One region of the Sphingorhabdus arenilitoris genome, then DNA from elsewhere that is predicted to be linked to it. Evidence: predicted binding sites of a transcription regulator. Region 1 holds the regulator's gene; the other holds the start of a gene.

The links. The regulator LexA, encoded in region 1, represses DNA repair genes until DNA is damaged. The targets are predictions, from matches to a motif close to GTTCCNCNCTTGTTCT.
Region 2: a site for LexA is predicted at 1,811-1,826, ahead of ACFOWX_RS12250 (S24 family peptidase). Genes of this name have one in related genera too.

Annotation. Positions count from the first base shown of each region.
Region 1 covers NZ_JBHSDH010000013.1:622,875-628,088, reverse strand. Annotated here, with positions in the region: gene ACFOWX_RS07115 (ComEC/Rec2 family competence protein) at 1-2,022, shown strand, start outside; gene lexA (transcriptional repressor LexA) at 2,160-2,861, opposite strand; gene ACFOWX_RS07105 (molybdopterin molybdotransferase MoeA) at 2,961-4,142, opposite strand; gene moaC (cyclic pyranopterin monophosphate synthase MoaC) at 4,135-4,611, opposite strand; gene trpC (indole-3-glycerol phosphate synthase TrpC) at 4,608-5,214, opposite strand, start outside.
Region 2 covers NZ_JBHSDH010000013.1:1,658,144-1,663,357, forward strand. Annotated here, with positions in the region: gene ACFOWX_RS12235 (integration host factor subunit beta) at 1-142, shown strand, start outside; tRNA gene ACFOWX_RS12240 (tRNA-Leu) at 243-328, shown strand; gene ACFOWX_RS12245 (MBL fold metallo-hydrolase) at 362-1,057, opposite strand; gene ACFOWX_RS12250 (S24 family peptidase) at 1,112-1,753, opposite strand; gene ACFOWX_RS12255 (hypothetical protein) at 1,883-2,071, shown strand; gene ACFOWX_RS12260 (hypothetical protein) at 2,068-2,373, shown strand; gene ACFOWX_RS12265 (hypothetical protein) at 2,401-3,489, opposite strand; gene ACFOWX_RS12270 (TIGR04063 family PEP-CTERM/XrtA system glycosyltransferase) at 3,518-4,750, opposite strand; gene ACFOWX_RS12275 (hypothetical protein) at 4,863-5,099, shown strand; gene ACFOWX_RS12280 (putative O-glycosylation ligase, exosortase A system-associated) at 5,092-5,214, shown strand, end outside.

The DNA.
Region 1 (5,214 bases):
TTATGGGTGCCGGTGGCGGTTGGCGCGGGCATTGTTACATGGGAGCTGCAGGGTAACGGCGCTTTATGGGCGGTGACAGGCCTGTGTGCAGCGTTGATCCTAATCGCTTACATAACGGGCCGCCAATCCAGCCTGATGGCGATAATCAAAATAGCTGCTTTTTGTTTTTTAGCCGGATTTTTGGCCATATATTTCCGGTCGGCCGCAGTCGGCACGCCGCCGCTTAAAAAAATGTGGATCGGCGAATTTTACGGTCAAATTACAAAAGTGGAGCATATCACGGCCCGCGATATTGTCCGTTTCGAACTGGCAACCGGTGGGCATGCGGGCTTGCCCGAAAAAGTCCGTGTCAATCTGGATGCAGAAAAGTACCGGCCTGAATTTACCAGCGGTGCGGTTATCCGAATGAAAGCGCGGCTTGTTCCGCCCGCCGGACCTAGCGTGCCGGGGGGATATGATTTTGCGCGGCGGGCGTGGTTTGACGGTTTGGGCGCAACAGGAACGATCCTGGGCAATGTGACATTATACAGACCCTCTTCTCACAAGCCGACTTTAGGAAATGTTCGCCGTGCATTATCGGCGCATATCACGTCCCAATTGCCCCCCGGCAGTGGGTCAATCGCGGCAGCGCTCGCCACCGGGGATCGCGGCGCCATTTCAGATGATGACGCAGAGGCAATGCGCAATAGCGGAATGGCGCATTTACTATCGATCAGCGGCCTGCATGTAACCGCGGTTGTCGGCGCGATTTTCCTCTTAATGAGCCGGATATTGGCGCTGTTCCCGCGCATTGCATTGCGTTTTCCGGTGCCGCTTATTGCGGCGGCTGTCGCAGCAATGGGCGCGATTGGATATACGCTGTTAACAGGATCCGAAGTGCCGACCATCCGGTCATGCGTCGCCGCATTGTTGATATTGGCGGCATTGGCAATGGGGCGCGATGCGATCAGCCTGCGGCTTGTCGCATTTGGTGCCAGCGTGATCATGCTCATATGGCCGGAAAGTCTGGCGGGGCCCAGTTTTCAGCTAAGCTTTGCGGCGGTTTCAACAATTATTGTCCTGCATGAAAGCCGGTGGATGCAGAATTTTACGCGCGCCGGACAGCAAGATGGTTTGATCAGGAAAATGGGGCGGAGCATCGTTATCCTGCTGATCACCGGGGCCGCGATTGAGCTTATATTGGCGCCGATTGCTATTTTCCATTTCCACAAAAGCGGGCTTTATGGCGCATTGGCCAATGTCATCGCAATTCCGATGACGACATTCCTTGTGATGCCTTTCGAAGCATTGGCGTTGACCTTTGATCTGGTGGGGCTGGGCGCGCCATTTTGGTGGGTTACCGATATATCCTTACGGGCAATATTGGCTTTGGCCCATGGCGTCAGCGCGGCGCCCGGCGCGGTTTCCATGTTGCCCGTTATGCCGCAATGGGCCTTTGCCGCCATGATATTGGGGGCATTATATTTTGGTATTTTCCGGCGGCGGGCGAGGTATTTTGGCATCCCGCTATTTCTGATCGGATTGACCGCGATGATCACCGCGCCATATCCAGATATATTGGTCACAGGCGACGGTAAGCATTTGGCGGTGGTGGGTAGCGACGGGAAATTGGCGCTCCTGCGCGACCGAGCGGGGGATTATGTTCGCGATACGCTGCGTGAGAATGCTGGGGTTAAGGCAGAGCCGGTTGCTATTACCGATTGGCCCGGTGCGCAATGTACGGCGGATGCTTGCGTGATTACCATCGACCGAGATGGGCGCAGATGGAATATATTGGCTCTGCGCAGCCGGTATTATATCCCCTCGATGGAATTGGCTGTGGCCTGTAAGCGGGTTGACATAGTGGTTAGTGACCGCTGGCTACCGCGTAGTTGCAAGCCGAAATGGCTGCGCGCTGACCGTGAATCTCTCGCCAAAACCGGCGGGCTGACCTTTTACCTATCGAATGCATTTTCGGGTCCCCGCGTGGAAAGCGTTGTCGCCGCCGGTCACCATCATCCTTGGATAATTGCGGGCAAATAAACAGGCTGCGGGGTGTCCGGCAAAATAGAGTGTAAGGTAGCTGCCAGTCAGGCCAGCGATAATAACACCTGACCGCAATATACCCAAACCGCTCCAGCAGCCCGTTCAATCAGCGCCGGTATACTGCCCCGCTACCCTTAATGGTAACGGCGCAGCAGCCCCGCAAGCTTGCCCTGAATCAACACTTCATGCGGGCTATACACTTGCGGTGTATAAGCGGCATTTGCCGGATCCAGCCTTATGTTGCCATTTTCGCGGCGCAGATATTTTAACGTAGCCTCTTCGCCGCGTACCAATGCCACGACAATTTCGCCATCGCGCGCGGAATCGGTTTTCTTGATCAACGCATAATCGCCGTCAAAAATTCCGGCTTCGATCATCGAATCTCCCGACACTTCTAATGCATAATGCTCACCTGTGCCCAATAGAGCCATCGGAACGGCTAGCGTTTCGGTGGTTTCCATCGCTTCAATAGGAACACCGGCAGCGATCCTGCCATGCAAAGGGATTTCCATGACGTCATTGGCCGCAAGCGGCATCGCATTGGCCGATTTTCCGTTATTCGGCTTATCAGCTGATTTAGTGGCCAACGAAACAACATTGCTGACAGATTTTGCTCCGCCGCCCTCCGGCATTTGCAATATTTCAAGGGCACGGGCGCGGTTGGGGAGGCGGCGAATAAAGCCTCTCTCTTCCAATGCGCCGATCAGCCTATGGACACCCGATTTGCTTTTCAGGTTGAGCGCGTCTTTCATCTCTTCAAAAGAAGGAGATACGCCGCCCTCTTCCAATCGTTCATGAATGAAGCGAAGCAATTCATTTTGTTTAGCGGTCAACATCATCTGTTCCCTATGCGGTTAAACATAGTAGGAACAATTACGGAACAAATCAGGTTATGTCAAGCCGCTTTACAGATTGCTGCCGAATGGCCGGTTTGGTCATATGTCCAATGGCAGATATGCAACTATATCGCCCACGCCTACTGGCGGTGCATCAACCGGGCGAATGATAAGCGCATTTGCGCTCGCCAAGGGTTTGGTGACGCCGCTGTCTTGCATGTGAAATGGCGTCAATTCGCCATCTTGCAGCACCGCGCGCAAATATTCGGCGCGCGGTCCGCCTGCTGCAATGGCGGTGGTGCAGGGGGCGGATAGCGATGTCGGCCATGGCTGCGCTGATCCAGCCATATGCCGAACCAGCGGCAAAAGGAATAAAAAGGCGGTCACAAAGGCCGAACCCGGATTTCCAGGCAGGCCCAACATCACCGAATTCCCAAGCTTTCCGGCCATTAATGGCTTTCCTGGACGCACGGCAATCCGCCAAAAATCCATCGTTGCACCTGCGTCAGTCGCGGCGCGGTGGACCAGATCATGGTCGCCGACCGACGCCCCGCCAATGGTCACGATAATATCCGCCCCTTTTGCCTGTTCCAGCTTTTCGGCCAATGACGCCAAATTGTCCCGGGCAATGCCCAAATCCTGCACCTCACATGGCAGCGAAGATAGCATGGCGGCAATCATGACAGCATTGGATGACGGGATTTGTTCGGTGCGCAGCGGCAAACCCGGCGGGACCAGCTCATCACCGGAGGAGATTATCGCAACGCGCGGCCCGGCAAAAAGGGGCAGGTCACCGTAGCCTGCCATCGCGGCGGCCGCGATAATTCCGGCATTCACCTGCGTTCCCGCTTGGGCCAGTCTGTCGCCATTGGAAAAATCCGATCCAGCCTTGCGAACATGGTGCCATTTTTGATGGGGGGCATCCCCGCAAAGCGAGATATTATCTCCGCTTCTCTCAATATCTTCTTGTATAATAACGCAATCGGAATTTTCGGGCAGATGCGCGCCCGTAAATATCCTGACCGCTTCACCTGCGGCCAATGCGCCGTTATAGCGATGCCCCGCTGCGCTTTCGCCAATGACTGACCATGGGCCGGGGCAGTCGGAAAAACGGACGGCATAGCCATCCATGGCCGACATATGCGCCGCCGGTTGCTGCCGCCGTGCGATTAAATCTTCCGCCAAAAACCGCCCCTTTGCCAAGGGTAAGGGAGTTGAAACGACCGGCATAAGCGAGGCAAGCTTTAGCAGCCTTTGCCGCGCCTCTTCCACGCTAATCATGGGGGGCGGTCCAATCGCCAGATTTTCCGCCGGTTTTTTTGAGCAAGCGGATATCGGAAATCACCATCGCCTTATCCAGCGCCTTCGCCATGTCATATAGAGTGAGCAGCGCCACCGAAACTGCGGTCAACGCTTCCATCTCCACCCCTGTCTGCCCAGTCAACCGTGCGGTGCCCGTCGCCCGAATGGCATCATCTTCAAATGCAAAGTCAACGGACACTTTGGAAAGCATCAGCGGATGGCAAAGCGGGATCAGCTCGCTTGTCTTCTTCGCCGCCATTATCCCGGCAATTCGGGCGGCAGCAAGCACGTCGCCCTTTTTGACCATGCCGTCCCTTATCGCCCGCAGCGCCTCTGCGCTCATGCTAATCCGCCCTTCGGCGACCGCTTCTCGCAAATTTTCGGCCTTACCCGACACATCAACCATTGCGGCGTTGCCCGCGTCATCAATATGGGTAAGCTTTGTCATGACCCGGTCAACAGCCTCTGCGTTGCCGCCGCGACGTCATCTTGCCGCATCAGGCTTTCACCGACAAGGAATGTCCGCACGCCATGTTTTTCCATGCGCAGGCAATCGGCATGGACGCTGATACCGCTTTCGCAGATCAGCAACGCTTCGGGCGGGGCCATGGCCGCCAAACGCTCTGTGGTCGATAAATCGACGTCAAATGTCTTTAGGTTCCGGTTGTTGACGCCAATCAGCCGCGATTGGAGCGTGATGAGCGCTCGCTCCATCTCCGCCTCATTATGCGTTTCGACCAGCACGTCCATTCCTTGCGCAATTGCCGCATCCTCAATTTCCGCCATTTGCGCGTCGGAAAGCGCCGCCACAATAATCAGGATCGCGTCCGCCCCCATCGCCCGCGCCTCTGCACATTGCCAGGGGTCGACCATAAAATCCTTGCGCAATACCGGCAGGTCGCAAGCCGCCCGCGCGGCGATCAAATAATCCTCATGCCCTTGAAAATAGGGGGCATCGGTCAAGATTGACAGGCAGGCCGCCCCGCCCGCCTGATAATCGCGGGCATGGGCAGGGGGATCAAAATCGGCGCGGATCAATCCCTTGGACGGC
Region 2 (5,214 bases), 1.0 Mb from region 1:
CGGCTTTGGCGCATTTTCAACCCGTGAGCGCAGCCCCCGTAAAGGCCGCAACCCGCGCACAGGAGAATCGGTGGACGTTCCGTCAAAACGCGTCCCCTATTTCAAACCGGGTAAGGAAGTACGCGAACGGTTGAATGGCTGAACGCAATGATACGGGGCCCAATCAGGTCCCGTTTTTCATTTTTCTTTCCAATAAGCTTGACCTGCAGGGCAATATATTGTTTTCGCAGCCGACACCTTATGCGGACGTGGCGAAATGGTAGACGCTACAGACTTAAAATCTGTTATCAGAAATGGTGTGCGGGTTCGAGTCCCGCCGTCCGCACCATCCTAAAATTCGATTATAGCTATTTTTTCTGGGCTATCGCCGCGCCGCAAGCACATCGTCAGCGACAAAGGCGTTGGTCCGCCGTTCATGGCCAAATTGGCTTGCGGGGCCATGGCCGGGGATGAAAGTCACATCATCGCCCAGCGGCCATAATTTCTGGGTGATCGCGTCGATCAGATGCTGATGATTGCCGCGCGGAAAATCCGTGCGGCCAATTGAACCTTGAAATAGGACATCGCCGACAATCGCAAGCTTTGATGGGCCATGGTAAAAAATAACATGGCCAGGCGTATGACCCGGACAATGAATGACATCCAATGTCAGATTACCCACGGTGACCGTGTCGCCATCATCCAGCCAGCGATCAGGTTCAAAAACCTGTCCATTGACGCCATATTTGCGTCCATCCTCGGCCAATTGCGATATCCAGAACCGGTCTTCCTTTTGCGGCCCTTCGATCGGCACGTCCAGTTCCTTGGCCAAAATCCCCGCCTCTCCGCAATGGTCAATATGGCCGTGAGTGATCAGGATCTTTTCCAGCTCGACCCCGGTCTGCGCCAGCGCCGATTTGACCTTATGCAAATCACCGCCGGGATCCACCAACGCTGCCTTATTGGTGGCGGTGCACCAGATGAGCGAGCAATTTTGCTGCAGCGGTGTCACAGGAATGATTGCGGCTTTTAACGGCGGCTGCACCGCTGCTGTGCTATTAGAAAGATTATTCGTCATGTCTGGCTATCTGGCGCGAATAGGCCGCCATGGCAAGGTTTTCTGATAGAATTATCACAGCCGCCTGCCGGTCCAGACCACCCGGCCAATGACCGAAATATCGGTGCCGGCAACATCGGGCCAATCCGGATAGGATGGATTATCGGATAGCACCGACAAACGTCCTGCGGGCCCCTTCGCCAATCGTTTCACCATCAACACATCGTCCATGCGAATGACATGGATGCCATCGCGCAAGGGCCGCTGTGCTGCGCCGCGATCCACCATAATGTCATCACCATCGAGCAAAGTCGGCGACATGCTGTCCCCTTGCACCCGGATCAGCGAAAGCAGCGATATATCGCTTGCCAGTTTTTTCAGCCATTTTTCATCAAAGCCAATCTGCCCCGCAATCCATTCTTCATCGGTCAATGCCCCCGCGCCCGCCGACGCACCAATTTCCAGTTTGGGCATAAGCCGCAGCCCGGCAGGCATTTGCGCTCTTCCCTCTGGCCCGCCCAGATCCGTTTCGGAAACACCGAAATATCGGGCCAATATCCCGCGTTCGCGTTCACCCAGAAAACGCGGCGTGCCGCGCTTAATATATTGTTGAATATAGGCGGCATTTTTGCCGATCAATTTGGACAAGCCAGCATAATCATCGCCATTGTCCGTAATCAAACGGTCCAAAACCACCCTAGGGTCATTTTCATCCATTTCGGCTTCATAGCATAGGATTTTTCCTAGACAAGTAGGATTTCGCCTATCATTGATGTTCCTGATTTGTTCGCATCGATTCGTTCCGGCTGGAGCGTGGCGGATCCGGTTGCAAGAAAAGGAGATGAAATGTTTATCAACCGCGAAATCGAAAAATTCCTGATCGAACAGGATATGCCCGCCACAAAATTTGGCCGTCTTGCCGCGCATGACCCGCGCCTCGTGCTCGACATTCGCATGGGCCGCGAATTGCGAAGCGGCACAATTGTAAAGCTGCGCTCATTTATGAACCGTTATCGGCAGGAGTGCGGCATATGACCGGAACAGCCGATGAAATGCGCCTGAAATCAGAATTGATGCAACTAATTACCCCTGCACAAATCACAAAAATTGAAAGCCGCGATTGGTGCAGCGCCACATTTCAGGGACGGCAGCTGCGCTATGATATCCTGTGGCAGGGGCGCGCAGGACAAGCCGGTGTCAGCCGGTTGGCAAGCCTATTGCCCGATCACCCATTCCCGCTGGAAAGGCATTTTATTGCGGACATCATCGTTGAAAATATTTCGGATCTTGACGCTGAAACTACGGCAGAGATTAGCATATTGATGATCGCGGATTAGGCATAATGAGCCAAAGGAAATTTCCTATTAACGGTTATTCATCCGCCTCAATGTCTCCAAAGCGGCATTGAGCGCATCGTCCATTTCTTCTTCGGCGGCGGCATTTACGGGTTGCGGCGGGGAGGCTGGCACGGCCTCCAATGGTGGGCGTGTCATCGGTTTGGGATCGGCACGCTCCTGCGCCGGCGATGGCACCGGTAAAGGTGCAGCGGGCGGCGCAATGGGCGGCTCGGCATCAGCCTGTTGATGCGCTTGAACTGCAATTTGTGGTTCGGCCTGTGCGCGCAGCATTTGTGCGGCCACTTTTTCCAGCTCATCCAATTGTTTTTTGCGTTCGGCAACCGCAGCCTCCATTTGCGCCACCATTTCGGCCAAACTGGCCCCTGGCTTCGTGGTGGGGGCGGGCTTCGCGGTGGGGGCGGGTTGGTCCACAGGAGTGGCAGGCAGTGGCGGGGCCGGTAGAGGGGCCGAGGGCTGGGCTGGTTCGGGCGAGACGGCAATATTTGGCTCCTGAGCCGCCATCCAAGCTTCTTGTTCCGGCGATGCGGCAAGTTTAGATATATTCGGCGCAGCTGCCTGCTGATCGCCCATTAAATCGGCTCCAGCCAGATCGGTTAGTGCCGATATGGGTTTTCGCACGGGTGCGTCCGGATGACTATCTTGGCCCCGCAATTTCGGCAGGTCGGCAAGATCAAATATGTCATCTTCACCGCGTTGCCAGGGCATTTTGGGGCGAATAAGCCCGGCCAAGCGCTGTTTGATTGCGGCAAATGCACCGCCGCTTTGCTGACCGCTTTCGGCGGCCGAGCGGGCGGCATGGTGATCTACGGCTTCGCTACGCGCTTCGGAAGCCATCTCGCCCTCTTTGGGGCGCAGCACCAGTGCGAGCAACAGCAATAGAGCAACGGCGCCTGTGCCAAATGCGATTAACGCCCGCGCTGTATCGCCGAGCGGCGCAGCGGTCGCCGGAAATAACTCGGATAAGCCGGTGGCACCGGTGATCGATTCGAGGATGGATACAGGAATAAACATTGTGCCAGCCGCAGCAATCACGCTGCCGCCTATCGCCATCATTATGGCTTTCATCTGGTTATTGTTCGGGCTTATCATACCCATATCCACTGGCTCCGGTTTTGCCCGTCTGTCAGGCTGCTTTACAAATACTGCTCTGACCTAACAGCAAATGGTAAACAGGATCGTAACGATGAATATTTTCTTGCCAGTTCCGTTCTTTGGCAACAAAGGCGCGGGCCGTTTGACGCCGATTGTCCCATAAAGCCCGCGAATCCAATAAGCCTTCCAATGCCGCCGCGATACCCGCAGGATTGTCGGCTGGGAATAAGGTGCCGGTCACGCCATCTTCGATCAATTCCCGGTGCCCGCCGACATCGGATGCCGCCACCAGCCGCCCCTGCGCCATGGCCTCGAGCGGTTTTAAGGGCGTCACCAAATCGGTCAGCCGCATCGATTTGCGCGGATAGGCCAATATATCGACAAGGCTATAATATAGCTCAACCTGATCATGCGGGACGCGGCCGACGAAATGGATTTTATCTGCCGCCGGTGACGCCTGCGCCCATGCTCGCAGCGGCGCCTCCATTGGCCCGCCGCCAACCAGCAGTAAGTGGGCGTCCTTCACGCTGCCTTTCATATGCGCCATTGCAGCTATCAGGTCATCCAAGCCTTCATAATCGTAAAAGCTGCCAATATAGCCGATAACATCCTTGCCAATCAGGCCCAGCTGCGCGGCAAGAGCATCGTCACGCGGAGCCGGATTTCCGAACAGCTCCATATCGACGCCATTGGGTGAAACGATAATTTTGTCCGCCGCTACGCCGCGCTGAATCAAATCACCGCGCAATCCTTCACATATCACGGCAACCGCATCGGCCTTTGCCACGACGTGATTTTCAAGCGCGCGGGTCAGGCGGTATTTGGCCGAACCTTCGCTGCCTGTGCCATTGCCGACCGCGGCATCCTCCCAAAAAGCGCGAATCTCATACACCAGTGGTAGCCCGAGCCGCTGTGCTGCCCAAGCTGCGGCCAAACCATTGAGCGCAGGCGAATGGGCGTGCAGCAAGTCAAATGGCCATCGGCGGTGAAGGGCGCAAATGGCATCAGCCAGTACCGAAACCTCGCGCCATTCGCGCAAAGGACTGGGACCACTTGCTTCGGCGGTGCAGCGGTGGAAAGTTAATCCTTCGACCGCCTCGATGTCCAACCCGCGGGTTTCGCCATGCTGATATTGCCGCACGCTGGTTATTCCGGCAACATCCCAGCCAGCGGCGATCTGTGCTTTCATAATCGCGCGGGTGCGAAATGTGTAACCGCTGTGGAGCGGCAGGCTATGATCCAAAATGTGCAATATACGCGGCATGATGGCGTTTTATTTGGCAGAAAAGGATTAACGGGACGTCAACCCAATCTGTCTATGGGATGGAAGAGCCGATATTTTTCGGGCAATTATTTGGGATTTGCAGCCGCGTATCATGATCGACAATTTTTCGATATTACTCAGCCACGGTCTGCTGCTGATTACATTCTGGATATTGATCCGGCGTGATGACACCGATGTGGAGGAGCCACCCGTGCCCGATAGCGAGCCCGAAGGTTTTGCCCATGGCCGCGTCAAAAGCGGCAGAGTGAACCGGCCCAAACCGCAAAATCCCTTCAAGCGTAAGCCAGCGGTTCCGCCAAACAAAAAAGGGGGAGCAGGCGATGCGTGACCTCATTTTTGTGGCATATGTCGGGGCGATCTTGCTGCTGGCGTTCAACCGGCCTTTTATCTTCACGCTGATCTATGCCTATATCGATATATGCTCGCCGCAGCGGCTCAGCTAT